DNA from 2 places in the Erwinia sp. AK-PDG3-5 genome. Region 2 is predicted to be linked to the other one. Evidence: predicted binding sites of a transcription regulator. Region 2 holds the regulator's gene; the other holds the start of a gene.
What was found. Region 2 encodes PurR, which represses purine synthesis genes. Its sites were predicted from a motif close to CANGCAAACGTTTGCNTG; they were not measured.

Region 1: the regulator PurR is predicted to act here: its motif matches at 10,311-10,328, upstream of purL (phosphoribosylformylglycinamidine synthase).

Annotation. Positions count from the first base shown of each region.
Region 1 covers NZ_CM165967.1:1,251,251-1,266,613, reverse strand. The annotation lists gene glyA (serine hydroxymethyltransferase) at 1-290, opposite strand, end outside; gene hmpA (NO-inducible flavohemoprotein) at 547-1,731, shown strand; gene glnB (nitrogen regulatory protein P-II) at 1,806-2,144, opposite strand; gene glrR (two-component system response regulator GlrR) at 2,287-3,621, opposite strand; gene qseG (two-component system QseEF-associated lipoprotein QseG) at 3,618-4,313, opposite strand; gene AC1UKS_RS05790 (sensor histidine kinase) at 4,313-5,743, opposite strand; gene purL (phosphoribosylformylglycinamidine synthase) at 6,332-10,222, opposite strand; gene mltF (membrane-bound lytic murein transglycosylase MltF) at 10,492-11,949, shown strand; gene tadA (tRNA adenosine(34) deaminase TadA) at 11,980-12,462, opposite strand; gene yfhb (phosphatidylglycerophosphatase C) at 12,533-13,171, opposite strand; gene AC1UKS_RS05765 (PTS transporter subunit EIIC) at 13,175-14,533, opposite strand; gene murQ (N-acetylmuramic acid 6-phosphate etherase) at 14,537-15,363, opposite strand, start outside.
Region 2 covers NZ_CM165967.1:2,692,411-2,707,773, reverse strand. The annotation lists gene sufC (Fe-S cluster assembly ATPase SufC) at 1-220, shown strand, start outside; gene sufD (Fe-S cluster assembly protein SufD) at 195-1,475, shown strand; gene sufS (cysteine desulfurase SufS) at 1,472-2,692, shown strand; gene sufE (cysteine desulfuration protein SufE) at 2,719-3,141, shown strand; gene AC1UKS_RS12430 (L,D-transpeptidase family protein) at 3,213-4,247, shown strand; gene AC1UKS_RS12425 (major outer membrane lipoprotein) at 4,383-4,619, opposite strand; gene pykF (pyruvate kinase PykF) at 4,924-6,336, opposite strand; tRNA gene AC1UKS_RS12415 (tRNA-Val) at 6,717-6,793, opposite strand; tRNA gene AC1UKS_RS12410 (tRNA-Val) at 6,802-6,878, opposite strand; tRNA gene AC1UKS_RS12405 (tRNA-Val) at 6,883-6,959, opposite strand; gene AC1UKS_RS12400 (MATE family efflux transporter) at 7,110-8,483, opposite strand; gene AC1UKS_RS12395 (riboflavin synthase subunit alpha) at 8,714-9,364, shown strand; gene cfa (cyclopropane fatty acyl phospholipid synthase) at 9,422-10,570, opposite strand; gene punC (purine nucleoside transporter PunC) at 10,872-12,062, opposite strand; gene punR (DNA-binding transcriptional activator PunR) at 12,176-13,087, shown strand; gene purR (HTH-type transcriptional repressor PurR) at 13,136-14,161, opposite strand; gene cydH (cytochrome bd-I oxidase subunit CydH) at 14,446-14,535, shown strand; gene AC1UKS_RS12365 (C40 family peptidase) at 14,579-15,363, opposite strand, start outside.

The DNA.
Region 1 (15,363 bases), 1.4 Mb from region 2:
GAGTGTGGCTGCACGTTCGCATAATCGGCACCGAACAGCGCTTTCGCACGATCGATAGCCAGCTGCTCAACGATATCCACATACTCACAGCCACCGTAGTAGCGCTTGCCCGGATAGCCTTCGGCATATTTATTGGTCAGCTGAGAACCTTGCGCCTGCATAACACGCGGACTGGTGTAGTTTTCAGAAGCAATCAGTTCAATGTGCTCTTCCTGACGCACTTTTTCCTGCTCCATTGCCTGCCATAACTCGGCATCATAATCGGCAATATTCATATCACGCTTTAACATCCGCATCTCCTGACTCAGCTAACAAAATAATCGGTATCGATCGGCCCGTTTGGGCGAAGGCCAACAGTGTAAACTGTTTTACCTGCTTAGGGGTAGCCACAAAGCGCCCTTTTTACGCAAACGATTGGCTTCAGGACTGGCGAGGGTTGCTTAACCAAATGATGCCCCTGTCACTTAAAGGTGTGTTTGCGATACGTGTTTATAAATTATAAGATGCATCTAAAATACATGTTTAAGCCCTCAAGGGAGTTCACCTATGTTAGACGCGAAAACCATTGCCACTGTGAAAGCCACCATTCCTGCCCTGCTGGCGACCGGCCCGGCGTTGACCGCCCATTTCTATGACCGAATGTTTGCTCATAACCCCGAGCTGAAAGAGATTTTTAATATGAGCAATCAGCGCAACGGCAATCAGCGGGAAGCGCTGTTTAACGCCATCTGTGCTTATGCCAGCAATATTGAAAATCTGGCTGCCCTGCTGCCCGCCGTGGAAAAGATAGCGCAGAAGCACACCAGCTTCGCTATTCAGCCTGCTCAGTATCAGATTGTCGGCCAGCATCTGCTGGCAACCCTTGACGAAATGCTCAGTCCGGGCGACGAGGTGCTGGATGCCTGGGGCAAAGCCTATGGCGTACTGGCAGGCGTGTTTATTCAGCGGGAAGAACAGCTTTATCAGCAGGCCGAGGAAAAAGTGGGCGGCTGGCGTATGCCGAGGGCGTTTCGCATCAGCGCCATTGAGCCGCAAAGCGAGGTGATCAAAAGCTTTATTCTTAGCCCGACCGATGGTCAGCCGGTGGCGGATTATCAGGCGGGTCAATATCTTGGCGTCTGGCTGCGCGATAAGCGTTTTGCCAATCAGGAGATCCGCCAGTATTCACTGACCCGCGCGCCCAATGGCCGGGATTATCGCATTGCCGTGCGCCATGAACCAGGCGGCACGGTGTCTGGCTGGCTGCACCAGCATGCACAGGTCGGTGATGAGCTGAGACTGGCCGCACCGGCGGGTGATTTCTTCCTGGCCGTCTCTCCTGAGACACCGGTCACCCTGATCTCCGCCGGCGTCGGCCAGACGCCAATGCTGGCGATGCTGGATGTGCTGGCCTCTCAGCAGCATCCAGCCCGCGTGCAGTGGTTCCATGCCGCCGATAATGGCAACAGACATGCGTTTGGTGAGGAGGTGGCTTCTTCAGCACAACGCCTGCCCAACTTTTCACAACACCTGTGGTATCGCGATCCGCTGCCGCAGGATGCCGGACGTTTCGACAGCGTCGGCGTGATGAATTTACTGCCGCTGGAGAGCCAGCTTAGCGATCCGACAGGTCATTACTACCTTTGTGGGCCGACAGGCTTTATGCAGCAGGTGGCGCAACAGCTGGTGACGCTTAGCATTGACAGCGCCCGCATCCATTACGAAGTGTTTGGTCCGCACAAGGTGCTGTAATCGGTCAGCCAGAAACAACATCGCCGCCCTGTAAAGGACGGCGATGTGATGGGCCAGACGGGAGAGGCGAAAAATCAGATCGCTTCTTCGTCTTCCTCGCCGGTACGAATACGCACCACGCGTGCCACATCAAAGACAAAGATTTTGCCATCGCCAATTTTGCCGGTTTGCGCGGTACGCATGATGGCTTCGACGCAGGTATCGACGATATCGTCAGCGATAACCAGCTCAATCTTCACCTTCGGCAGAAAATCGACCATGTATTCCGCACCACGATAAAGCTCGGTGTGTCCTTTCTGACGACCAAAGCCTTTCACTTCAGTCACGGTCATTCCAGTAATCCCTACTTCGGCCAGTGCTTCACGCACATCGTCGAGTTTGAACGGTTTGATAATGGCATCAATCTTTTTCATGGCAGACCCTTTTCATTCTCTCCGCGGCCGGAGAGTAATCTCTGTTCAGTATACGTGCAACGGACAGCTCCCGCTGCGCGGTCTGTCTCTTTTTCAGCGTGCTTAAGCTAACATATCTCAGCCGTGAAGCGGCACAAAAAAACTACTCTTTAAAATCAGATGCATCCAGCTCGTGGCGGGATAACAGCTTATAGAATTCCGTGCGGTTGCGCCCGGCAAGACGTGCGGCATGGGTGACGTTGCCTTTGGTCATTTGCAGCAGCTTGCGTAAATAATTGAGTTCGAACTGGTTTCTCGCTTCCACAAAGGTTGGTAGCGCGGTGTTTTCGCCCACCAGCGCCTGTTCAACCAGCGCTTCACCAATCACCGGAGCCGAACTCAGCGCCACGCACTGTTCAATCACGTTGACCAGTTGACGGACATTCCCCGGCCAGCTGGCGGCCACCAGTCGCTTCATCGCATCGGTCGAGAAACTGCGCACAAAGGGTTTGTGCCGCTCGGCCGCCTGCTTCAACAGATGATTCGCCAGCAGCGGAATGTCTTCTGAGCGCTCATGCAGCGCGGGAATTTTCAGGTTAACCACGTTCAGGCGGTAGAAGAGATCCTCACGGAACTCTTTCTTTTCCATCGCTTTCGGCAGATCGCGATGCGTTGCCGAGAGGATGCGCACGTTAATGTCCTGATCGTGGTTGCTGCCGAGCGGACGCACCTTGCGCTCCTGCAACACGCGTAGCAATTTCACCTGCAACGCCTGTGGCATATCGCCGATTTCATCGAGAAACAGCGTGCCGCCTTCGGCTGCCTGAAACAGGCCTTCACGCTGGCTGACCGCGCCGGTAAAGGCCCCTTTGGCGTGCCCAAACAGCTCCGATTCCAGCAACTGCTCAGGCAAGGCACCGCAGTTAATGGCGATAAAGGCTTTGCCTGCTCTTGGGCTGGCGGCATGGATCGCCTGCGCCAGGATCTCCTTGCCGGTACCGCTCTGGCCGTTGATCAGCACGCTGACATCCGACTGAGCGACCATTCTGGCCTGTTCTAACAAGCGCAGCATTACCGGGCTGCGGGTCACAATGCTTTCGCGCCAGGCATCATCACTGGCGGGTGCGCGGTGGGCCAACGCCTGATCGATAGCACTGTAAAGCGCATCGCGGTCGACGGGTTTGGTCAGAAAGCTGAACACGCCCTGCTGGGTAGCGGAGACCGCTTCAGGTATTGAACCGTGGGCGGTAAGAATGATCACCGGCATGCCAGGCTGCTGCTTTTGGATTTCATTAAATAGCTCGACGCCGTTCATTTCGTCCATCCGCAGATCGCTGATCACCAGGTCGATCTTCTCCCTTTGCAGCAATCGCAGCGCTTCCGGCCCGCTTTCGGCCGTTTGCACGCTAAAGCCTTCGCTGCTCAAACGCATTCCCAACAGTTTCAACAGGCTGGGATCGTCGTCCACCAGCAGCAGATTGGCTGATTTCTTTATCATGGCTGCGCAGCATCCTCGGGTGTTGTGGCCGGCGTGCTTCCGTCGCTCTTATCGGTGTGGCTGCTATCGGCCGCATCCGGAGAACGGCGGGATGAGAGCTGGCGTTCAATGTCGGTCAGTGACTCCAGCTTACGGCGGGTCACGCTGAGTTCGTTAGTTAACGCCAACTGGTGCTGACGCAACGCATCCAGCTCGGCATCACTGCTTTGCTGCAGATGGTGGTAGCGGGTTCTCTCTTCCGACAGTTGCAGCAGCCCCATCTGATCGTCCCGCCACAGTTGAATAAGTGGACGCAGCGAAGATGGATAGTCGGCACTGAAGGTGTCCAGCCGCGCCATATATTGCCGCCGTTCGACCGGCGTGACGTTGCCATTATTCAGCAATACACCCTGCTTGAAAGCGCTTTGCCAGTTATCCGTTGGCCAGCGCCGGGCTTCTTCACGGGCTTCAGCCGGGGAAAGACGCACCGCACAATCCATCGCCCGTAACCAGTACAGTGAGCTGTTCAGCGCCGTGTCACTGTCGATGTCCCATAAGCGGTTGCAGTCAATCAGCTGGAAATTAACGATTTTGATTTCGGGTTCGGTCAGCGGTTTACCGTTGATGGTCATGGCCGGATCGGGGGCTTTACTGCTGCATGCCGCCAACAGCATAGCGATGGCGACCGCAGCGGAAACAGGGAGGGTTCTCATTATTGGGCATTCCCGACGATGGCGTTAAGTTCGATACGAAAACAGACTTCTTCCGCTTCACTGTTAACCAGTTGCAGATCGCCCTGCAGGCGATGGATACAGTCCCTGGCGATGCTCAGCCCAAGTCCGCTGCCCTTTACGGCGCCTTTGCGCTGCTGGTTGCCCTGGAAGAAAGGCTCAAAGATCATTTTTCTTTCACCCTCAGGGATGGTGCTGCCGGTATTCGCTACCTCGATCAGCACCTTGCGCCCCTGCTGGCGGCTGCGGATCCAGATGGTACCGGATTCTCCGCCGTAATGTATCGCATTCGAATAAAGATTATCGATGGCCCGCGCCAGCAGCGTGGCGTCGGCGCGACAGGCCGCAACCGGTAGCGTCACCTCAGTCTGCATCATTTTAGCTCTGGCGGTCAGGCTATGCGAACTGACGATGCCGTTGATCAACGGATCCAGCTGCACCTCGCCCATCGCCACCGGGGCTTCAGACAGCTTGCGGTTATAGTCCAGCAGCTGTTCTATCAGCCGCTGCAGGTGGCGACTGCTTTGGTCGAGGATGCTGACAACCTCCTGCTGGTCTGGCGTTAGGGTGCCCACCACTTCGTCCGCTAACAGCGCGGTGCCTTCACGCATACTGGCCAGAGGGGTTTTAAGCTCATGAGAAATATGACGCAAAAACTCATGGCGCTGGGATTCCAGCCACGCAAGCCGTTCGCTCAGCCAGAGGATCCGTTGCCCTAACGATCGCAATTCACGCGGGCCTTTATACGCCAGGTTGTGGCTGAGCTGTCTGCCCTCGCCCAGCCGGTTAATCATTCTCTCAACCGCCTTGACCGGACCGATAATCATTCGGGTAAACAGCAGCACCAGTCCAAGGCTCAGTAAGAACAATATCAGCGCCTGCCAGCCGAAATACTGGCCGCGTTCGGCAATTTCGCGCTGAAGTTGTAAACCGCGCGAGAAAACCACTTCACGCGTCGACTGAACCAGCTGCGCATTCGCCGTCGAGAATGCCTCCAGCGCGTCGGAAGCGGCCGTCACTGGATTACTGTTATCGCAGCTGATTTTTACCAGCAGGCCAAGGGCGTTGTGCAGCGTGGTGGCAATCCGGCTGTCGGGCAGCACGGAGGATTGAGCGTCAAGCATCTGCGCGTATTTAGTGCGCTGGATTTGATAAAGGTTGGCGAGCATCGGATCGTCCAGCACGCAGTACTGGCGATAGCTACGCTCCAGTTCCAGGGCGGTTCGCGCCATCGCTTCGCTACGACGAACGTCGGTCAGCGTAGTGCGGTTGGTATCCGCTGCCCTTTCGCTCAGCGCAGACAGGCTTTCCCATGCCTGCCATGCCAGCACCAGCAAAGGCAGCAGCACCAGCAGAAAGGCCATTAATACCAGTTGACGAAGGGAACGGGGAAATAAACGCCATTTTTTCACAAGAGTTTCTCATTTTGCACGCTGCAACGATGCTAGCTGAGTGACGCGTGGGAAGAAAGCCCTGGATCCAAAACGAAAAATGGCAGATTCAAAGAATCTGCCATTCACGCTGTGAGGACATCGTCATCACAGAAAATTAGGTGGTGCCTAACTCAACGTTGCGTCCGAAGCTTGATAGAGCCACAAAGTGGACTGTATCGGTTTGGTGGACGGCAGGCACCGTATTGTGCGTCATTCGGGTTGTTATGAAGCGCTTGACCGCTTTCGCAGGGCTGTCGTAACCAGGTGAATGAGCCACTGCAGATATAAAAGCAATAGTCGTGCCAACTCTATAATTAATTATTAACGCAATGATTTGTATGACAAATATAAATTCGGGGTAAGAGGAGTCAGCGCGTTCCGGACCTGATGGTCAAAAGAAACTGTCGCTGAATAGAAACGGTATTCGGATAAAACTCAGTGAGTGATATAAATCAATACCTTAGATGTCACTTATTGGCGACAGTACGAGCAGGCCACTGTCGCAATTTTGCAACAGGTGGGCAGAACGTAAAAGGGCAACCCCGGAGGGTTGCCCTGTAACCCGGCTTAGCCGAGTTGTTTACGCGCGTTGCGGAAGATCCGCATCCACGGGCTGTCTTCGCCCCACTCTTCCGGGTGCCATGAGTTGCTCACCGTACGGAACACACGTTCCGGGTGCGGCATCATGATGGTCACGCGACCGCTTTCGTTGGTCACCGCGGTAATACCGTTTGGTGAACCGTTCGGGTTCGCCGGGTACTGCTGAGTCACCTTACCGAAGTGGTCAACGAAGCGTAATGCCACCAGACCTTTGTGCTCCAGCATCGCCAGATGCGCATCATCACGCACTTCCACGAAGCCTTCACCGTGCGATACCGCGATTGGCATACGCGAACCCACCATGCCTTCCAGCATCAGTGATGGGCTTGCCGCCACTTCCACCAGGCTGAAACGGGCTTCAAAACGCTCGGACTGGTTGCGCACAAAGCGCGGCCAGGCTTCGCTTCCCGGCACCAGTTCGCGCAGGTTCGACATCATCTGACACCCGTTACAGACGCCCAGTGCCAGCGTTTGCGGACGGTGGAAGAAGGTTTCGAACTCATCACGCACGCGGGAGTTGAACAAAATCGACTTCGCCCAACCTTCGCCTGCGCCCAGCACGTCACCATAAGAGAAGCCGCCACAGGCAACCAACGTCTGGAATGCTTCCAGACCACGGCGTCCTGCCAGCAGGTCACTCATGTGCACGTCAACCGCATCAAAACCGGCGCGGTGGAACGCGGCCGCCATTTCAACGTGGGAGTTAACGCCCTGCTCACGCAGCACGGCAACTTTCGGACGCGCACCGGTCGCGATGTATGGCGCGGCGATATCTTCTTCTGGCTTAAAGGTCAGCGCCACGTTCAGGCCTGGATCCTGGTCGTTTTTCTTGGCGTCGTGTTCCTGATCGGCACAGGCCGGGTTATCACGCAGACGCTGCATCTGCCAGGTGGTTTCTGCCCACCAGGTACGCAGCGTGGTGCGGCTTTCGCTGTACACCGCAGAGTCGCCAGAGGTGAGCACGAAACGATCGCCCTGAACAGCCTTGCCAAGGACGTGCACACAGTCAGCCAGACCGTGTTGAGCAAACACCTGCTCAACCTGAGCACGGTCTGCCGCAGCCACCTGAATCACGGCACCCAGCTCTTCGTTGAACAACGCGGCCAGTGAATCTTTACCCAGCGCAGCGATATCCGCTTCAACACCGCAGTGACCGGTAAAGGCCATTTCAGCCAGCGTAACCAGCAAACCACCGTCAGAACGGTCGTGGTAAGCCAGCAGTTTGCCATCCGCCACCAGCACCTGCATGGCGTTGAAGAAGCCTGCCAGCTGCTGCGCGTCACGCACGTCTGCCGGCTTATCGCCCAGCTGACGATAAACCTGTGACAGCGCCGTGGCGCCCAGCGCATTGACGCCTTTGCCGAGGTCGATCAACAGCAGCGCGTTATCCTGCTGCGGCTGCAGCTGAGGCGTTACGGTGCGGCGCACGTCTTCCACGCGGGCAAACGCGGTGATCACCAGCGACATCGGTGAGGTCATTTCACGCTGTTCGGTGCCGTGCTGCCAGCGGGTTTTCATCGACATGGAGTCTTTGCCCACCGGGATAGTAATGCCCAGCGCCGGACAAAGTTCTTCGCCAACCGCTTTCACCGCTTCATATAAACCGGCATCTTCGCCCGGGTGACCGGCTGCGGCCATCCAGTTAGCCGAAAGCTTGATGCGCTTCAGCGAACCAATCTGCGTGGCGGCAATGTTGGTCAACGCTTCACCCACCGCCAGACGACCAGATGCGGCAAAGTCCAGCAGGGCAACCGGCGCACGTTCGCCCAGCGCCATCGCTTCACCGTAATAGCTGTCCAGGCTGGCCGTGGTGACCGCACAGTTCGCCACCGGGATCTGCCATGGACCTACCATCTGATCGCGCGCAACCATACCGGTAACCGAACGGTCGCCGATGGTCACCAGGAAGGTCTTCTCAGCGACCGCAGGCAGGTGCAGAACACGGTTTACCGCATCCGCAACCGTTATGCTGTCGCGGACCAGCGGCTCACCCTGCGCTTTCAGCGTGGTGACATCGCGGGTCATTTTCGGGGTTTTACCCAGCAGCACGTCCAGCGGCATATCGATAGGCTTGTTATCGAAGTGGCTGTCTTCCAGAGACAGATGCATCTCTTCGGTGGCTTCGCCGATCACCGCGAATGGCGCACGTTCACGCTTACAAAGCTCGGCAAACAGTTCCAGCTTCTCTGGCGCAACCGCCATCACGTAGCGTTCCTGGGACTCGTTACACCAGACTTCCAGCGGGGTCATACCCGGTTCGTCGTTAAGAATGTCACGCAGGTTGAAGCGACCGCCGCGCTCGCCGTCGCTGACCAGTTCAGGCATCGCGTTAGAAAGACCGCCTGCACCCACATCGTGGATAAACAGAATCGGGTTGTCTTCACCCAGCTGCCAACAGCGGTCGATCACTTCCTGGCAACGACGCTCCATTTCGGGGTTGTCGCGCTGTACCGAAGCAAAATCCAGATCGGCATCAGACTGGCCGGAAGCCATTGAAGAGGCTGCACCGCCGCCCAAACCAATGTTCATCGCCGGGCCACCCAGCACGATCAGCTTGGCACCGACGGTGATTTCGCCTTTCTGCACATGGTCAGCACGGATGTTACCGATACCGCCGGCCAGCATGATTGGCTTGTGGTAACCGCGCAGCTCCACGCCGTTATGGCTGTTGACCTGCTCTTCATAGGTACGGAAGTAGCCATTCAGCGCAGGACGACCAAATTCGTTATTGAATGCCGCGCCGCCCAGTGGACCTTCGGTCATGATATCCAGCGCAGTGACGATGCGGTCAGGTTTGCCGAAGTCTTCTTCCCACGGCTGTTCAAAACCAGGAATACGCAGGTTAGAGACCGAGAAGCCAACCAGACCCGCTTTCGGTTTCGCGCCACGTCCGGTTGCGCCTTCATCACGGATTTCACCGCCTGAACCGGTTGCCGCACCCGGCCATGGCGAAATCGCCGTCGGGTGGTTATGGGTTTCAACTTTCATCAGAATATGCGCTTCTTCCTGATGGAAGTCGTACTGCCCTTTTTCTGCGTCCGCATAGAAACGGCCCACCTGAGAACCTTCCATCACCGCGGCGTTGTCTTTATAGGCAGACAGCACGTGGTCCGGGGTCTTCTCCATGGTGTTTTTGATCATCTTGAACAGCGATTTAGGCTGCTGCTCGCCGTCGATAATCCAGTCAGCGTTGAAGATTTTATGACGACAGTGCTCGGAGTTCGCCTGGGCAAACATATACAGCTCGATGTCGTTCGGGTTGCGCCCGAGTTTTTCAAAGGCCGCCAGCAGGTAGTCAATTTCATCATCGGCCAGCGCCAGACCCAGCTTACGGTTGGCTTTATCCAGCGCGTCACGGCCTTCACCCAGCACGTCGACGCTTTGCAGCGGAGCAGGCTGGTGATGAGCAAACAGCTGTTCAGCCTGGTTCAAATCGCTGAGGACCACTTCCATCATGCGGTCATGCAGCAACGCAGCCAGCAACGACCACTGGGCGTCGGTCAGCTGTGGGGCCTTAACATAGAAAGCCAGACCGCGCTCCAGACGAAGCACCTGAGGCAGATCGCAGTTGTGCGCGATGTCGGTCGCTTTAGACGACCACGGCGAAATGGTTCCCGGACGTGGTGTCACCAGGATCAGGCGCCCTTCCGGCGTATGTTCCGCGAGAGAGGGACCGTACTTCAGCAGGCGCTGTAAACGGGCTTTTTCATCAGCAGCCAGAGGCGTGCTGACGTCAGCAAAATGGACGTACTCAGCGTAAATGTCACTCACCGGCAGGTGAGCGTCCTGAAAGCGGGCCAGCAATTTAGTAATACGAAATGCCGACAGAGCGGGCGAACCACGCAGAATTTCCATCATCAAAGATCTCTCGTCTTCGAAGCGCCGGGCGACGCTTCTTTGGGCGCAACAGGGAAAGCGGGCGGTATTATAGAGAATCCCCACCGGTTACGAAACCGTTTGCGCAGAATAAATCGCACCAGGGAATTGGCTGAAATTCACACAATTCAGGTTGAATTCAGTTGCGCAGGGGCACCGAGTTGCGCAAAATGCCCCACGCTCAGGAACAATTATAGACATCAAATACTGCCGTTACAGACAGAACCTGAGAGCAATCGAGAGATAACCATTTGAAACGCCTGAAAATTAATTATCTTTTCATCGGCCTGGTTACCGTGCTGCTTGCGTTGGCACTGTGGCCATCGATCCCTTGGTACGGGGGTCAACAGGACCAGATAGAGCAGATAAAATCACGGGGAGTTTTGCGTGTGAGCACGTTAACTTCCCCGCTGACTTACTACACCATTAATAAAGCCCCAGCCGGAATGGACTATGAGCTGGCGAAACGCTTCGCTGATTATCTGGGCGTGAAGCTGCAGATCACCGTCCGGCAAAACCTCAGTGATCTGTTTGACGACCTGGAAGATGATAAAGCTGACGTGCTGGCCGCAGGATTAATTTACAGCGGCGAACGTCAATCGCGCTTTCGTACTGGCCCCACTTATTACTCCGTATCCCAGCAACTGGTTTACCGGATGGGTAAGCCACGCCCAAAAAACCTCGGTGAGCTGCATGGCCGACTCACCGTCGCCTCCGACTCTGCCTACCTTTCCACCCTGCGCGGAATCAAACAGAATCAGTATCCCGATCTGGATTGGGCGATTTCGACCGATCAGAGCCCGAACACCCTGCTGGAAGCGGTAGCCGATGGCAAACTGGATTACACGGTGGGGGATTCCGTGTCGATCGCCCTGCTACAGCGCATCCATCCGCAGCTGGCGGTCGCCTTTGATATTACCGATGAAGAGCCGATTACCTGGTATATGCAGCGCGATCAGGACGACAGCCTGAACGCGGCGATGCTCGACTACTTTAACCAGATGGGTGAAGAAGGCGCGATGGCCCGTCTGGATGAGAAGTACCTCGGCCATGTGGGGACCTTCGATTATGTCGATACCCGCACCTTCCTGCGCGCCATTGATGGCACGCTGCCGGATATCCGCCCGCTGTTTCAAAAGTACGCCAGCGAGATCGACTGGCGTTTACTGGCGGCGATTTCCTATCAGGAGTCGCACTGGAATCCTCAGGCAACCTCCCCGACCGGCGTGCGCGGCATGATGATGCTGACCCGCAACACGGCTGAAAGCCTGAACGTCAGTGACCGCACCGATCCCGAGCAAAGCATCCGTGGCGGCAGTGAATATCTGGTGCGAATGATGGAAAAAGTGCCGCAAACCATCCCTGACGACGAGAAGATTTGGTTTGCGCTGGCGGCCTATAACATGGGTTATGCCCATATGCTGGATGCCCGTAAGCTGACGGAAAAACAGAAGGGAAATCCGGATAGCTGGGCAGATGTGAAGCTGCGTTTGCCGATGCTGAGCCAGAAACGCTATTACAGTCAGACCAACTATGGCTATGCCCGTGGTCAGGAAGCCTATAACTACGTGGAAAACATCCGGCTGTATCAGATAAGCCTGGTGGGCTATTTGCAGGATCAGGAGCGGAAGCTGGCACAGCAGGCGGCTTATGAAGCCGAGATGGGGGAAGGCTATCCGGCTGTGGCCCCTAAAATTGCGCTGAACTAACGGCAATCAGGGGCGACACGCCGCAACGCACTAGTCGTCTTCGGCAGTCTGCTCGCGTTGTTGCAGGCGCAGTGCCTTTTTTTCTGCGCGACGGTGACGGAAGAAATCACTCAGCATGCCCGCGCACTCTTCCGCCAGCATCCCCTCTTCCACCTTAACCTGATGATTCATGCCTGCGTGGCCCAACACGTCGATCAGGGACCCTGCTGCGCCGGTTTTCTCATCCCTTGCGCCAAACACCAGCCTGCCGATCCGTCCATGCACCATCGCGCCGGCGCACATCACGCAGGGCTCCAGCGTGACGTACAGCGTGGTGTCCAGCAGCCGGTAGTTTTCCAGCACTTTCCCCCCCTGACGCAGCGCCATAATCTCGGCATGCGCAGTGGGATCATGGTGGCCAATCGGGCGATTCCAGCCTTCGCCAATCAGCTTATCGCCCTGAACTAACACCGCACCGACCGGCACTTCACCCTCTTCCCAGGCACGACGCGCCAGCATCAGAGCATGGCGCATCCAGAATTCATCGCTTACTTTGTCGCTCACCTGAGTCTCCAGCTAAAAAACGCGGCACAGTATACCTGTTTTACTCAAGCTGTTGCAGCTCGCCCTGCGGCGTTACGCGCCAGCGGTGCTGGCAGAAGAACAGCAGCGGGTTATCCTGCTTACTGTCGCTGTAGCCGCTGTACAGCTGCAACGGCGTGCCGATCTTCTCTTCCAGCCGGGCCACTTTTTCATGCCCCAGGCAGCGCATCGACAGCACCCGGCCACCGAAACCGCGGCTCATCTGGCTGGCGATCAGCTTTACCTTCGGCAAGAAAGCCGAGTCAAAATAGACCTGCTCCACCAGCCGTTGCGGTGAACCGGTGATTAACCAGACGTCCGCATCCGAGCTGTTCAGATAGTCCGTCAGCCGTTGCTGAACCACCGGGAAGGCCGTGACGCGCTGACGGAACCACTGCGCAAAGGCATTTTCCTTCGCCGTCAGGCTTTCCTCACTGTGGCCAAAGGTGATCGACCACAGCAGCAGACTCATCGGCCAGCGTGCCGCCCGGCCCTTGATCAGTAAACCGGCGCCAATCACCGGCAGCAACGGCACCACCAATAGCAGGTTCAACGGCTGGCGCTTCAGTAAATAGCGCATAAAGGTGCCGAACATATCCTGCTGATGCAGCGTGCCGTCCAAATCAAAGAACACCACGCGTCGTTCCTGACCAGTTATCAAAAATTACTCCTCAGGGTCATTGAATCCCATAAACCAGGCAAAGAGAAAACCGCAGATTACCGCGGCAAGCCACCCTGCGAGATAGAGCATTACCTTACCAGAGATGATAGTGAGCGCCAGCGGCAGACCCGAAATACCAAAAGTAATCAACGTCGCCACCTTGGCATAGCCGATCACTGCGCCGCCGACCGCACCGCCCAGACAGGCGGCAATAAATGGCCGGCCTAAAGGGAGCGTGACGCCGAAGATTAACGGCTCGCCAATACCCAAAATCCCCACCGGAAGCGCCCCCTTCACCAGCTTTTTCAGCCGCGCATTGCGGGTTTTCAGCAATACCGCCAGTGAAGCGCCCACTTGCCCTACCCCGGCCATTGCCAGAATTGGCAGCAGCGCGTTGTAGCCATGCGCCTGAACCAGCTCGACATGAATCGGCACCATGCCCTGATGCAAACCGGTTAACACCAACGGCAGGAAGGTACCGGCCAGGATCGCGCCGACCAGCATGCCACCGCGATCGATGGCCAGGGTTGCGCCGTGCGCAATTGCATCTGACATAATCCCGCCAAGCGGCTGTAAAGCCACAATCGCCAGCGTTGCCGTGATAAGTGTAGTCAGAAGTGGGTTAAGGATCAGCTCCAGTGCTTCTGGCAGCCACTGCCGCAGCCTTTTTTCAATCCAGCACATCAGCACAACCACCAGCAGCACGGCAATAACCCCACCCCGGCCCGGTTGCAGACTTTCACCAAATAAACTGATTTGCGCCAGCGCCGGACTGGACAGTATCCCCGCCATCACCCCGCCGAGGGCGATCGAACCGCCAAACACCCTTGCGGTATTGACCCCAACCAGAATGTTCATGATGGTGAAAATGGTGCTGCCGAAAATCGCCGCCAGACCTAACATATTGGGATAATGAGGGGCAAAATCTCCGACGATATCCGGGCGTTTAAGAATGTTGATGATGCCGGTTATCAGGCCGGAGGCGATGAATGCCGGAATAAGCGGGATAAAAACGTTGGCCAGCTGGCGCAGTGCATCGCTCATCGGCGCTTTATATTTTTGCTTCACCTGCACCTTGGTCCGATCGATCGCCTGCGGTTGAGACGGCGCGGAAGCCATCAGACTGCGCATCGCCTCCACCACCTTTGCAGCGGCGCCAGGCCCGACGATGAACTGATGCTGGCTTCCCTGCTTGACGTATCCCTTCACGCCTTCGAGCTGACGTAGTCGTGTCAGATCCAGACGCGCATCGTCATTCACTTCGATACGTACCCTTGTCATGCAGTTTTCCAGCCGGGTGATGTTCTCCTCCCCGCCGATCCCCTGCAACAGGTAGCCAGCCAGCGTCATCGCCTTATCCATCGCCTATCCCCTGTCCTGAAGCGCTGCGCGCAGGAATCCTTTATGCCTGATTAACAAACTTTTGGCCTGGTCAGCCGCGACGCCGCTCAGCACCATCAGAATGGCGGTTTTTACCTCGTACTGGGTTTGCTTCAGGGCCGTTTCCGCCTCTTCAGCTGAGCAGCCGGTGGCCTGACACACCATGCGGCAGGCGCGATCCACCAGCTTGATGTTGGTCGCCTGCATGTCCACCATCAGATTCTGGTACACCTTGCCAATCCGCACCATCGCGCCGGTTGAAATCATGTTGAGCACCAGCTTCTGCGCGGTGCCCGATTTCAGACGCGTCGATCCGGTCAGGGCTTCCGGGCCCACCACCGGGGAAATGGCAATTTCGGCTTCATGGGCGATCGGTGACGCGGGATTGCAGGAGACCGCTGCGGTATGGCAGCCCAGCTGGCGCGCGTATCGCAATGCGCCAATCACATACGGTGTGCGGCCGGATGCGGCAATGCCGACCACCATATCTTGCGGCTTTAGCTCAAGCGCCTGCAGATCGCTGACGCCCAGCTGCGCATTGTCTTCCGCACCTTCTACCGCTTTCAGCAACGCACCCGGGCCGCCGGCAATCAGTCCGACCACCAGACCGTGCGGGACACCAAAGGTTGGCGGGCATTCAGACGCATCCAACACGCCCAGACGCCCGCTGGTGCCGGCCCCCAGATAAATTAGCCGCCCACCCGCCGATAAGGATGCCGCCGCAGCATCCACCGCTTTGGCCACGTCCGGCAAGGTCAGCCGCACCGCCTCGGCCACGGTGGCATCCTGTTGATTAAACTTTGTGACCATCT
Region 2 (15,363 bases):
GGATATCGATGCCCTGAAAACCGTAGCCAACGGCGTGAACACGCTGCGTGATGGCAAGCGTGCCTTCATCATTGTCACTCACTACCAGCGTATCCTGGATTACATCAAGCCTGACTTCGTCCACGTGCTGTATCAGGGCAAGATTGTGAAGTCTGGTGACTTCTCGCTGGTGAAACAACTCGAGGAGCAAGGCTATGGCTGGCTTACCGACCAGGAATAGTGACAATGCCCTCCAGCAGTGGCATCACATGTTTGAAACGCAGAGCGCTAACCGTTCCCTGCAGGCGCAGCAGCACTGGCAGCAGGTGCTGCGTTTAGGTCTGCCGACGCGCAAGCAGGAAAACTGGAAATACACCCCGCTGGAAGGCTTGTTCGACCATCAGTTCGCGGCACCAACAGCGGCTGACGTGACGGCAGAGCAGGTTAAAGCCCTGGCGCTGGATATCGACGCGATCAAAATGGTCTTCGTTGATGGCCGCTTTAATGCCGCCTTAAGCGACAGCGAATTCGATCTGTTCAACGTTCAGGTGACGGATTCAGCGCAACGTCGCGAATTGAGCGCACCTGTGCAAGCGGAAGTGTTCCTGCATTTGACCGAAAGCCTGGCGGAAGAGGTGACGTCAATTCATCTTTCGCGTGGCAAATCGGCCGCACGTGCGCTGTATATGCTGCACATCAGCAGCAGTGCGCAGGCAGAAATGAGCACCTCGCATTACCGTCATCATCTGCAGTTAGATGAAGGCGCGGAAGCGACTATTATCGAGCACTACGTCAGCCTGAACGAAGCCAGTCATTTCACCGGCGCACGCTTCACCGCTAACGTTGCGAACAATGCCCAGCTTAAGCATTACAAACTGGCGTTTGAACACAACAGCAGCTATCACTTCTCGCACAACGATCTGGTGATTGAGCGTGATGCGAATGTGAAAAGCCATAGCTTCCTGCTGGGTGCGGGCCTGACTCGCCACAACACCAGCGTTCAGCTGAATGGTGAAGGTACCGATTTGGGTATCAACAGCCTGATGTTGCCAGTAGACAAAGAAGTTTGTGACAGCCGCACTTACCTTGAGCATAACAAAGGTCATTGCCAGAGCCGTCAGCTGCACAAAACCATCGTGCGTGATAAAGCCCGTGCGGTGTTTAACGGCATGATTAAAGTGGCGAAGCATGCGCTGAAAACCGACGGACAGATGACCAACAACAACCTGTTGCTGGGCCGCCTGGCCGAAGTGGATACCAAACCTCAGCTGGAAATCTACGCGGATGACGTGAAGTGTAGCCATGGTGCAACCATTGGTCGTATTGACGATGAGCAGATGTTCTACCTTCGTGCCCGTGGGATTAACGAAGAGTCTGCCCAGCGCATGATTATCTACGCCTTTGCCGCCGAACTGACTGAAGCCATTACGGATGAGGTGCTGAAAGAAGCGGTGATGCAACGTATTGCTCAGCGTTTCCCTGGAGGCCTTCAATGACTTTTGACCTGGCACGCGTCCGGGCTGAATTTCCGGTTCTGTCGCGAGAAGTGAATGGCCAGCCTCTGGCCTATCTCGACAGCGCCGCAAGCGCCCAGAAGCCGCAGGCAGTGATCGATGCTGAAAGCCATTTTTATCAACATGGCTATGCCGCTGTGCACCGGGGTATTCATACCCTGAGTGCAGAAGCGACCACCGAAATGGAAAACGTCCGCATTCAGGCGGCACGTTTCCTTAATGCTGCTTCGCCAGAAGAGATTGTCTTTGTAAAAGGCACCACTGAGGCCATCAATCTGGTCGCCAGCAGCTGGGGCGGAAGTCAGTTACAGGCGGGTGACAACATCATCATCACCGCGATGGAACACCATGCCAATATCGTTCCGTGGCAGATGGTGGCCCAGCGTACCGGTGCTGAAATCCGTTTTATCCCGCTGACCGATACCGGTGAGCTGGATCTCTCGGCGCTGCCAGGTCTGATCGACAGCCGCACGCGCATGCTGGCGCTGACTCAGGTCTCCAACGTGCTTGGCACGGTAAACCCGGTGAAAGAGATTATCGCGCAGGCGAAAGCCGCAGGCGTGGCGACGCTGGTTGATGGTGCTCAGGCGATAATGCACGAGACCATCGATGTGCAGGATCTCGGCTGTGATTTTTATGCCTTCTCCGGGCATAAAATTTACGGACCGTCCGGCATCGGCATCCTGTATGGCCGTAAAGCCATGCTGGATCAGATGCCACCCTGGGAAGGCGGCGGATCGATGATTGCCAACGTAAGCCTGACTGAAGGGACCACCTATAACGCGGCACCATGGCGTTTTGAAGCCGGTTCACCGAACACAGGTGGCATTATCGGCCTGGGCGCTGCGTTAAAATGGGTGACCGATCTGGGTCTGGACGTTATTCAGGAACGTGAGCAGTCGCTGATGCGTTATGCCCTCGACAAGCTGGCTTCGGTTCCCGATTTGGTGATTTACGGTCCGCAGCAGCGTGCCGGCGTTATCGCCTTCAATCTGGGACAACATCATGCCTACGATGTCGGTAGCTTCCTCGATCAGTACGGCATTGCTATCCGCACTGGCCACCACTGCGCCATGCCGCTGATGACCCATTACGGCGTGCCGGCGATGTGTCGTGCTTCTTTCGTGCTGTATAACAGCGAAGAAGAAGCCGATCGCCTGGCGGCAGGACTGACACGTATACACCGTCTGTTGGGCTGATTGCCCGGCGGCTTTCGGAGGAACGAATGGCAACCTTGCCAGAGAAAGAAAAACTGGTTCGCAACTTTACCCGCTGTGCGAACTGGGAAGAGAAGTATCTGTACGTCATTGAATTAGGCGCGATGTTGCCAGAATTGTCTGAATCATTGCATCAGCCGGAAAACACCATCTCTGGCTGTCAGAGTCAGGTGTGGATCCTGATGAGCACCGATGAAAGCGGCCGTGTTCAGTTACGGGGTGACAGCGATGCAGCGATCGTTAAAGGGTTGATTGCGGTAGTCTTTATTCTGTATCAGCAGATGACACCTGCAGAAATTTTGGCCTTTGATGTGCGTCCCTTTTTCGAACAGCTGGCGTTAGCTCAGCACCTTACGCCTTCCCGTTCTCAGGGGCTGGAAGCGATGATCCGCGCTATTCGTCAAAAAGCTCAGGTTCTCAGCCAGGGCTAACTTGCTACACTTCTCGACAGGCTTCCCGCTTCGCACGCGGGAAGTTTCTTCATCCTAACCGAGAAATTCGCATGAAACCTTTGTCTCCTCTTGCCGCATTGCTCCTGACACTCCTTACCTCAACGCAGTATGCCCGCGCTACCGATTATCCTTTGCCCGCAGATAACAGCCGCTTAATCGGCGAAAATTCGACCTATATCGTACCCAATGATGGTCGCCCGTTGGAAGTCGTTGCCGCCAAATACAAAATTGGCCTGTTGGGCATGTTAGAAGCGAATCCCGGTACCGATCCCTGGTTACCAAAAGCGGGCAGTCAGTTGACCATTCCTACGCAAATGCTGCTTCCGGATACCAAGCGGGAAGGGATCGTGGTGAACGTGGCGGAACTGCGGCTTTATTACTACCCGAAAGGGGAAAACAAAGTGGTGGTTTACCCCATCGGCATCGGTCAGCTGGGTGCGAACACGCCACCGATGGTCACCAGTGTTAGCCAGAAAATTCCAAATCCCACCTGGACGCCCACCCCCAATATTCGCAAACGCTATGCCGCTGAAGGCAAAACCTTGCCCGTGACGGTGCCTGCGGGCCCGGACAATCCGATGGGGCTGTATGCGATGCGGCTGGCTTACGGGCAGGGGCACTACCTGATCCACGGCACCAACGCGGATTTTGGCATCGGCATGCGCGTCAGTTCGGGCTGTATTCGCCTGAGGCCGGATGATATTGAGGCACTGTTCAACAGCGTGCCGAAAGGCACCAGGGTGCAGATTATCAACCAGCCGGTGAAGTATGCCGTTGAACCGGATGGCAAACGCTATCTGGAGGTCCATCAGCCGCTCTCACACAGCGATAAGGACGATCCGCAGACCATGCCGCTGCCACTTAATGCTACGGGCAAAAAGTTCGTTAAAAGCGAGCACAGCGATGCTGAGGTGATTAAAGAGGTGTTGGCGCGCCGTTCAGGCATGCCGGTGCTGGTGAGTCAGGGTGAAGCGGTGACCCCAGATACGACCATGCCTGCCATTATGCAGCAGAGCGATTCTGAGCATGCGAAGGCGGAACCGGCAACTGTGAGTCAGGCTCAGGGCGAAACCCCGCAGAATTGATTGTGGTGCGTTTAGCATGCCATTGTCGGGGAGGGCAGGATATCAGGAAGGCAAGTGAAAAAGTGATTGGCAGGGAAGCTGAGAAAAAGCCAAAAAAAATGGCGCACAATGTGCGCCATTTTCAAACCAGAACTCTTACTTACGGTAAGAGTGAGCCTGGTTGTCCAGACGCTGGTTAGCGCGAGCTGCGTCGTCTTTAGCAGCCTGAACGTCAGAACGCATTGCGTTCACGTCGTTGCTCAGCTGGTCAACTTTAGCGTTCAGAGTCTGCACGTCGGTAGACAGCTGATCGATTTTAGCGTTGCTTGAACAGCCAGCCAGCAAAGTTGAACCCAGGATTACCGCGCCCAGTACCAGTTTAGTACGATTCATTATTTATACCCTCTAGATTGAGTTAATCTCCATGTAGCGTTACAAGTATTACACAAAGTATTTTCTAATGAGAATAAATTTTTGATGAGAACGTGCTTAAATTTGATCGTTCGCTCAAAGATGCACCGTCTTTCCAGTTTTATGCAAAAAAATTAGCTAAAACAGGCTACTTTAATCGGACACATCTTAAGATTTTTCTATTCGAACGGTTAATTTCAAATGGAAGTTTTATGAAAGGCCTTAACACAAGTTGTAAAAAAAGCGCCTCTCGGGGCGCTTTTTATCTACAAGGCGTAATCTTCTATTACAGCACGTGCACAGAGGCAGTATTGGTAGTTCCGCTTGGTACTAACGCACCAGAAACCATGACTACCACATCACCCTTCACACCGTAGCCGCTAGCCAGCGCGGCTTCTTTACCTAAACGGTAGAAATCGTCAGTAGAGGCGATCTCTTTCACCACAGAAGTGATGATACCTTTGCTCAACAGCAGCTGACGAGCCGTCTGCTCGTTAGTGGTCAACGCAAGGATAGTGGCGTTCGGGAAGTACTTACGCACTGACTTGGCTGATTTACCGCCTTCGGTCGCAACCACGATGATTGGCGCTTCCAGGTTCTGCGCGGTTTCAACGGCGCCACGGCATACCGCTTCGGTGATGCGCATTTTGCGGTTGTCATGCTGAGAGTCGATACGGCTCTTCATCACGCGGTCAGTACGCTCGCAGATAGTGGCCATAATGGTCACTGATTCCAGCGGGTACTTACCCTTAGCACTTTCACCAGACAGCATGACGGCGTCAGTCCCGTCCAGGATGGCGTTCGCCACGTCGCCAGCTTCCGCACGGGTAGGGCGTGGGTTTTTGATCATTGAATCCAACATCTGCGTCGCGGTGATCACCACTTTGCGGGCGCGGTTACATTTCTTGATCATCATCTTCTGCGCGAAGATCACTTCTTCAACCGGGATTTCAACGCCCAGGTCACCACGAGCAACCATGATGCCGTCAGACGCTTCGAGGATCTCGTCGAAGTTGTTCAGGCCTTCCTGGTTTTCGATTTTAGAGATGATCTGAATGTGCTCGCCGCCGTGTGCCTTCAGGTGCTCACGAATTTCCAGCACGTCTGAACGCTTACGGATAAAGGACGCGGCCACGAAGTCCACGCCTTGCTCGCAACCAAAGATCAGATCGCGTTTGTCTTTTTCAGCCAGTGCAGGCAGCTGGATAGAAACGCCCGGCAGGTTAACGCCTTTGTTTTCGCCCAGGTCACCGTTGTTCAGCACTTTACAGACCACAGTGGTTTCGGTGACTTCAGTCACTTCCATACCAATCAGGCCGTCATCAACCAGCACGGTGTTACCGATTTTCAGATCGGCGGTGAAGCCTGCATAAGTCACTGCGACGCGAGAATCATTACCAATCACTGACTGGTCAGTGGTGAAGGTAAAGGTCTGGCCGGCTTTCAACGAGGCATCGTTGCCGCCTTCCAGTTTCATGGTGCGGATTTCAGGGCCTTTGGTATCCAAAAGGATAGCCGCCTGATGTCCAGTGTTACTCATCACGGCACGCAGATTTGAGATACGTTTACCGTGTTCATCGTAATCACCGTGGGAGAAATTAAGGCGCATTACGTTCATGCCTGCATCAAGCAGGTTGGTCAACATTTCTTCGGATTCGGTTTTTGGACCGATAGTACAAACGATCTTAGTCTTTTTCATGACGAGTTATCTATTAAGTTGTGATGGATGAGAAAAGCGAGATCCCGGGAGCTGGAAAGCGCCGGCTAAGAATTCGTGCCTGAAAGGCGAACTGCGATACAAAATAAGAATAGGTGACTGTGGTAAAGCGTGCAGGGGAAGTTGAGACGCGGTTTCAGCGCGCGCGCAAGAGTGCGTTGCGCAACATGCTATCGTTTTTGCTATAGGGTCAACCATACGCTGAAACCATTCAAGTGAAACAACGTTGCACATTATAGTAGTTAAGTTGGCGAAAACCAATCAAAAAGCAGCAGGGAGTGTGGCAAAGGTTGCGATAGATCAGCTTGTTGCGCAAAAAAGGAGACGGGTGTTTTTAGGATTTAACGCAGAGTAAGGCAAGATGGTGCGTTCTAGAGGACTCGAACCTCCGACCCCTACCATGTCAAGGTAGTGCTCTAACCAACTGAGCTAAGAACGCGAAACTAATGGTGCGTCCGAGTGGACTCGAACCACCGACCCCTACCATGTCAAGGTAGTGCTCTAACCAACTGAGCTACGGACGCACTGTGGTGCGTTCTAGAGGACTCGAACCTCCGACCCCCACCATGTCAAGGTGGTGCTCTAACCAACTGAGCTAAGAACGCACTGATTGCTGTCTTGGTAACAGCGGGGACGAATATTAACGACAGCCTCAACGACTGGCAAGCGGAAATCTGCTTTTTTCTTCACGACTGCTGCGCAACTGTGCGAAGCGCAGCAATTTTGAACATCACCGGCAGAAAATTGCCGAAAAATTAATGTGCTGCGCGCGCCAGAATCACCGCTGCTGGCTGTTGTTGCAGACGCCTCATCCGCCACACCATCATCACTGCTGCAGAGGTCAGGCCGATAATAAAACCGATCCAGAAACCCGCAGGCCCCATGCCTGGCACTACCCAGTCGGTCATCGCCAAAACATATCCGCACGGTAAGCCCAGTATCCAGTAGGCAATGAAGGTGATGAAGAAGATCGAACGGGTGTCCTTATAACCGCGCAAAATACCGCTACCAATCACCTGAATTGAGTCGGAGAACTGATAAATCGCTGCCAGCAGCATCAGATGAGCGGCAAGGGTGATCACCTCTGGGTTATCGGTATAGAGCTGCGCTATATGTTCACGGAAGGTGATGGTGAAAAGCGCGGTTATCAAGGCGAGCGACACGCCCACCGCCTGCGCGGTCCAGGCGGAAACCCGGGCTGCTTCCGTCGAGCCCTGCCCCAGGCGGAATCCCACCCGGATGGTGGTCGCGACACCCAGCGAAAGCGGCAGCACGAACATCAGCGAACTGAAGTTCAGCGCGATCTGATGGCCCGCCACTTTGACGATGCCCATGGGTGAAACCAGCAGGGCAACCACGGCAAACAGCGTCACTTCGAAGAACAGCGCCAGTGCCACCGGCAGGCCGAGCTTGAACAGGCGCCATAGAACCGCATGATCGGGACGGGTGAAGCGATCGGTCAGACGGATATCACGCATGGAGCGCGCGCGGCTGACCCAATACTTCATGGCGATAAACATCACCCAGTAGACCGAAGCCGTTGCCACGCCACAGCCCACGCCGCCGAGAGCCGGCATGCCGAAATGACCATAAATGAAGATATAGTTAACCGGGATATTCACCAGCAGACCAATAAAGCCCATCACCATGCCAGGTTTGGTTTTAGATAACCCTTCGCACTGATTGCGCATGACCTGGAAGAACAGATAGCCCGGCGCGCCCCATAGCAGCGCATGCAGATAGCCGACAGCAATCTCCGCCATTTTCGGGTCGATATTCTTCATCGAACGGATAACAAATCCGGCGTTATACAGCACCACCATGATCACGATGGCGACCACGCCAGCCAGCCAGTAAGCCTGGCGAACCTGATAAGCCACGCGATCGCGTCGGCCGGAGCCGTTAAATTGCGCAACAACAGGCGTAAGTGACAGTAACAGACCATGGCCGAAGAGAATGGTAGGCAACCAGATAGACGTGCCCACGGCGACGGCGGCCATATCCGTGGCGCTCACTGCGCCGGCCATAATGGTATCAACAAAACCCATTGCGGTTTGCGCAACTTGCGCAAGGATCACCGGGATTGCCAGCGCTAATAATTGACGCGCCTCTGTCAGGTACTTCTGCACTTATACACCTATTGAATTAGCGGGAGGAAGGGGCTCTGCGAAGGCAAAAAACGTTATTTTAGCGAATTATCAGCAGGGCAGGCCGCACAGTGTAATGATCGCAGAGGAAATAGCCAATGATTCGCGTTAAGAATAGCTCTTCATGTCACGTTAAATCATCCGGTTGCATTTGGTTTTCTCACTTAGCCAGGGCAAACTAGTGCAAGAATTCAATTATTGAGGCCATGACTATGTTTACCGGTATTGTGCAGGGCACCGCAGAGGTGCTGGCAATTGAAGAGAAACCTAATTTCCGTACGCATATCGTCCGCTTACCGGCTGAATTGTTGCCGGGTCTGGAGTTGGGCGCATCTGTTTCTCACAATGGCTGCTGCCTGACGGTAACTGAAGTGCAGGGCGATCGCGTCAGTTTTGATTTAGTGAAAGAGACATTGCGTATTACGAATCTTGGCGACCTTAACGTCGGCGATACGATTAACGTTGAACGTGCGGCAAAATTCAGCGATGAAATTGGCGGTCATTTGATGTCCGGGCACATTATGACCACCGCAGAAATCAGCAAAATTATTACCTCTGAGAATAATCGCGAAATCTGGTTTAAGCCGCAGGACGCTCAGCAGATGAAATATATCCTTCATAAAGGCTTTATTGGCATTGAAGGGATCAGTCTGACTGTGGGTGAAGTGACTAAAACTAAATTCTGTGTCCACCTTATTCCTGAAACGCTGGCGAGAACCACGCTGGGCGCGAAACGTCTGGGTGATCGGGTGAATATTGAAATCGATCCTCATACCCAGGCGATTGTCGAAACCGTCGAACGGGTACTGGCTCAACGTGAAGCGGCTCTGCTTGCTGCGGCAGCCTCAGAGCTTGATGAGTAACCCATAAAATAAAAAAAGGCTGACAATTCATCTTGTCAGCCTTTTTTTTGAGCGATCTTAATGCGGGACGCGTAAACCGCCCTCAACCCCATGGGTAAAGACCACCTGCCACAGTTGAATATCGCGGGCGCGGAAAGCGCCGGCACAGGCATTCAGGTAATAGACGAACATCCGTTTAAAACGCTCACCGTATTTTTCTGCCAGCTGGGGCCAGGCCGCGAGGAACCGCTCGTGCCATGCCATCAGAGTGGTGTCATAGTCCTGACCAAAGTTGTGCCAGTCTTCCATAACGAAATGCGGCTCGTGCGCTTCAGAGATGTGGCGTACTGAAGGCAGACAGCCATTGGGGAAAATGTACTTATTGATCCAGGGATCAACATGTTCATTGGTCTTATTGGCACCTATGGTGTGGAGCAGGAAAATACCGTCAGGTTTCAGATTGCGGTTTACCACGTCAAAATAGGTGGCGTAGTTTTTAGGTCCAACATGTTCAAACATGCCTACGGAAGATATGCGGTCAAACTGCTGGTTTAAATCGCGGTAATCTTGCAACAGAATAGTGACATCCAGCCCTTCACATCGCTGCTGGGCCATTTTCTGCTGTTCAGCAGAGATCGTTACGCCAAATACGCTGACACCGTAATTTTTGGCGGCATATTCAGCCAGTCCGCCCCAACCACAACCAATATCCAGCAGTGACATGCCCGGTGCTAATTGCAGTTTATCGCAGATCATTTTTAATTTAGCACTCTGTGCTTCTTCCAGCGTTTGCGCTTCTTTCCAGTAGCCACAGGAATATTGCATATGATCATCAAGCATCAGTGAGAACAGATCGTTACCCAGATCGTAATGTTCTTTACCAACAATCCAGGCGCGTTTTCGTGATTGCAGATTGGTTAATCTGGCGGCAGCTATTCTGAGCGTATCTTTAAAGTGGTGGGGGAGTTGTTGATCGAGTTTAGCGACCAGAACGCGATGGAAAAACATATCCAGATTTTCGCATTCCCACCAGCCATCCATATAACTTTCGCCCAATCCCAGTGAGCCCTCTTGCATCACGCGCTTGAAGAACTCCGGATTTTTAATCTGGATATCCCAGGGGCGTGTGCCGTTGACCTCAATATCCGCATTGCGTAGCATTTCCTGGACGATTCGATACCAATGATCCTCGACCAGGCTCACTTCTTCTATACACGATGAACTCATAGCTTCTCCATCACCCTGTGTGATTGAAACCTGAGAAATAGAATAGACAATTTCTACAGGATTTGAGAACACGCACGGATAAACCGTACGCCTGATATCCGGCGTTACAGAGGATTGTTAAGAATAGTGCCTGCAGAGTTGCGCAACGAATGCCGCGCGGGATAACACCTTGACCACCCTGTCAGGACTCAAAAAATTGCGACGAACTTGTTATTTTGTGTTGCCTGAAATGAGTATATGCTCACGCCAGGCAATATTCAATTGTTTATTGTTAGGGTGCTAACCAATTGGAATCAAGCTGTTAGCGACCGCTGTGTGCGTCCGCCAGAGCCAGCTTTTCCGCCTTCGCCCGTTGTAAAATATAGCCGATTCCTGCCAGAACAACAGTTGAGATCATCACCAGCGAGGTGGTGAACAGCGATGTGCTGATAAATGTGGAAACAATCAGACTGGCGATACAGCACAAACCCAGTTGCAGCGTGTTCTGCAGGGCAGCGGCTTTACCACTCGATTGCGGGAAAGGTAAGAGGGCATTCGACACGACAATCGGATAAATCGCACCGTTTGCTAACGCCATACCGCAGAACGGCAGCAATAACGCCACCATAGACGGATCTTCAATCTGCGCGGCGATAAAGAAAGCCACAATACTGAGGGAATAGATTGCCAGCAACCAGGGCAGCAGGGAGCGGCCTTCAGTGTGTTTCAGCAACGTACGGCAGCCAAAGCCGCCAATCAAAAAGGCCAGCGTCTGAGGCACGTAGCTCAGCCCAATGTCACCGGGAGACATGCCCAGAGCGCCAAGAATGAAGGGCGACCCGGTCAGCCAGGCGAAGAAGCTGGCTGAACAGGCGGCATAAATCAGCACGTTACCGCTGTAAACCGGCGATTTTAACAGGCTGAAAAAGCCCATTTTCTTCACGCCATCCACCACCGGCTTCTTCACCGTTGGCGCGAGGAACAAGGTGGAAATCAGCAGCACCACTGCGACCAACAGCAGGGCGACAAAAATGGCGCGCCAGCTGAAATGGTTGAGTAACCAGGCGCCCAGTAACGGCGCGAGCGCAGGCGAGAGTGCCACTAACGGCATGATCGAGGCGAATACGCGGTTTGCCTGGCTGGCGGAATAGCGGTCGACAACCAGTGCCTGCCAGCTGACGGCAGCGGCACAAATCCCCACCGCTTGCACAAAGCGCAACGCCAGCAGGGCAGCAGCAGAATTTACCCACCACATCGCGCCACAACTGACGGCGAACAGACTCAGACCCATCAACAGTACAGGCTTACGGCCAATACGATCCGACAATGGACCCCAAAACAGCTGGGCGATGGCAAAACCCGCCAGGAACAGGCTGAGGCTGGCACTGATGATCCCGGCATCGGTTTGCAGGTCTTGTTGCATGGCACCAAAGGCAGGCAGGTACATATCGGTAGCGAGGAAACCTGCCACGCTTAACAGCGCCAGGTAAACAATAAATCCTTTCGAAGGCATTCTTTTTCTCTTTATTTGTGATGAACGAAACGCCGCAGAGTGTAATCGCGTGCCATACAGCTTGTGAAACGGTAATATTTGCAGGTTGCGTTCAAAAATATTGCAGGCAGATTATGTGGTCAGAACATTCCCTTGAAGTGGTTGATGCGGTTGCCCGCAGCGGCAGTTTTACCGCAGCCGCCGTAGAGCTCCATCGCGTACCCTCAGCCATCAGTTATACCGTGCGGCAGCTGGAGGAATGGCTTGCCGTGCCGTTGTTTGAGCGTCGCCATCGCGATGTGGTGCTGACCGATGCGGGACGGGTATTCATCCAGGAAGGGCGTAGTGTCATCAAAAAAATGCTCGCCACCCGGCGACAGTGCCAGCAGGTCGCTAACGGCTGGCGAGGGCAAATTAATATCGCCGTCGATCGCATCGTTAAATCTCAGCGCACCCGGCAGCTGGTAGTCGACTTTTATCGACACTTCCCGGATATGGAACTGCATCTGTCAGCAGAAGTATTTAACGGCGTCTGGGATGCGTTGGCCGACGGGCGGGTGGATGTGGCCATCGGCGCGACACAGGCTATCCCGGTAGGAGGCCGGTTCGCCTTCCGCAATATGGGCGCGCTCAACTGGCGCTGTGTAGTCGCCTCGAATCATCCGCTGGCACGTCAGCACGCAGAAACCAGTGAAGAGGCGATCGGCGAATGGCCTTCACTGGTGCTGGAAGATACCTCAAGAGCCTTGCCGAAACGCACCACGTGGACACTGGATAATCAGCGGCGGCTGGTGGTGCCAGACTGGGAAAGCGCGTTTGACTGCCTGCTGGCGGGCTTGTGCGTGGGGATGGTGCCGGGCCATTTGGCGCAACCCCTGCTGCAAAAGGGCGCTTTGCATGAACTGACGCTGGAAGGCGGATTTCCGGACAGCCCGTGCTGCGTGAGCTGGTCTGAGCAGCAGGCTTCACCGGCGCTGAGCTGGTTGCTGGATTATCTGGGTGACAGTGACACGCTGAACAGTGAATGGCTGAAGGAAGAGTCCTGAGCCAACAGGGTGTGCCGAGGGAGAATTCTCCCTCAGCACTAAGCGGGATTAGCGGCGATAATCCAGGAAGGGACCATCGGCAACCGAACGGCGTTCGATCAATGTAGGATGTACTTCAATCGTCTGCGGTTCTTCACGCTTGCTGGTGATACGATCCAACAGCATATCGAAGGCGGTTTCGCCCAACTGTTCTTTTGGCTGGTGAACCGTGGTCAGCGCCGGTGTGAAGTAACGGGCGTTGCGCACGTTATCGTACCCGATCACCGATATATCCTGCGGAACGCGCAGGCCCATCTCATCAGCCGCACAAATTGCGCCCATCGCCATCACATCGCCACCGCAGAACACCGCCGTTGGACGCTGCTTCTGTGAGAGGATTTGCTGCATCGCCTGATGACCTGATTCTGGTTCGAAATTGCCCTGAACCAGCCACTCGTCACGCAGGGTAATGCCCGCTTCAGACAACGCTTTCATAAATCCGGCAAGACGGCCACCGCCGGTGTTGCGCTCCATCTGACCCGGGATGACACCAATATCTCGATGCCCACGGTCGATCAGATAACGCCCAGCCAGATAACCGCCTTCAAAGGCGTTGTCTTCTACCGTATCGGTAAAGTCACCGCGCGATTTACCCCAGTCCATCACCACCATCGGAATATTGCGGTTATCTTCCAGCATGGTGATCAGCTCGTCCGGGTATTCGGAACACATCACCAGCAGGCCATCGACGCGTTTCTGCGCCATCATCGACAGATAGGCCTGTTGCTTGGCAAGATCATTGTGGGCGTTACCGAGGATCAGCGTGTAGCCTTTGGCAAAACAGCGGTTTTCAATGGCTTCAATAATTTCGGCGAAATAGGGCGCCTCGCTCGAGGTAGCCAGCAGCCCGATGGTTTTGGTGTGATTCACTTTCAGACTACGGGCAACCGCGCTGGGTGAATAGTGGAGCGCCTTAATAGCGGCCCACACGGCTTCCCGCGTTTCTTCTGCAACGAAACGGGTCTTGTTGATGACGTGGGAGACGGTGGTGGTGGACACCCCGGCTTGCTTTGCCACATCTTTAATTGTTGCCATGAAATAACTACTCCTGCGCCTATCTTAACTGTTTGATAAGCCTGTTGTTAATCGTTTGCCTGGTGAGATCGAAAACCTGACGTCTGAAGTCGTTTTTTAGTTGCTGTCCGGAGTCGTCAGGAAGGAAAAAGCGCTGATTAAAGACCGCTAAACACCTTAAGGTGCGGGCCGTTGCGCAACAAAAAAAGAATTCTAACAAGGCTTGGCAGAGAAAACGAGATTTTTACCGTCAAGTATGGGAAAATTGATGGCATCATAAACTGTAGGGCTATTTAGGATTAAAAATGGATACCGATCTGAAATTCTCGTTACTGACCACGGTTTGCGCACTGTTGATGATTATGGCGTTTAGCTTCACCGCGATCATGCATTAAGTGCAAACAGGGCCGGTCTGACGATCGGCTCTGAGTATTTCTGCTATCGAATGGTTTTTGGCGTCATCATCCGGCGGGCACCAATATAGTGGCGCTGCCAGTAATCATCTGCCAGGGCGCTGACCTGAATATCCTTGCCAGTACGTGGCGACTGAATAAACTTCCCACCACCCAGATACACGCCAACGTGATCCGCCGTCTCGCGCCCGTTAATGCGGAAGAAGACTAAATCGCCTTTCTCCAGCTCATCACGTTTTATCGAAGCCGCATCATGCAGGTGATACATCTCATTCGCCGTGCGCGGGATTTTAAACTTCACTAAATCTTTGTAGGCATACCACACCAGGCCGCTGCAATCGAAGCCGGTTTTAGGCGACGTTCCGCCCCACTGGTAAGGTTTACCTAACTGGCCCATTAGTTTGGTCATCGCTGTTTCACGGGCTTTTTGATAACGGGCGCGGTGAGCTTTGCTTAACTTTAATGGCGCAGAAACAGAATCTGACGTCAGCTCTTCAGCAGTATCGACAACCTTGCCACGATGGCGGCCATAGCGTTTTTTTCCGGCGTTTAAGGTGGTTTTCTTTTTGTATTTGCTGGAGTGCAACGGGGCAGTCTCAACAGAGGCGGTTTGCAGCGAAGGTTTCTTTTTAAGCTTCAACTTCTGTACTGAGGTTAAGCGAGATTTTTTGCTGGTGGATTCTTTAACTTTTTTTGTGCTGTTGGCTTTAACCGGTCGGCGTTTACGTCGCTCATCCTCTCGGGCAGGCGTGCTGCTATCTGCCTTATGATGATTTGCATTAATAGGGGCATGTGGCGATGCGTGCGCCA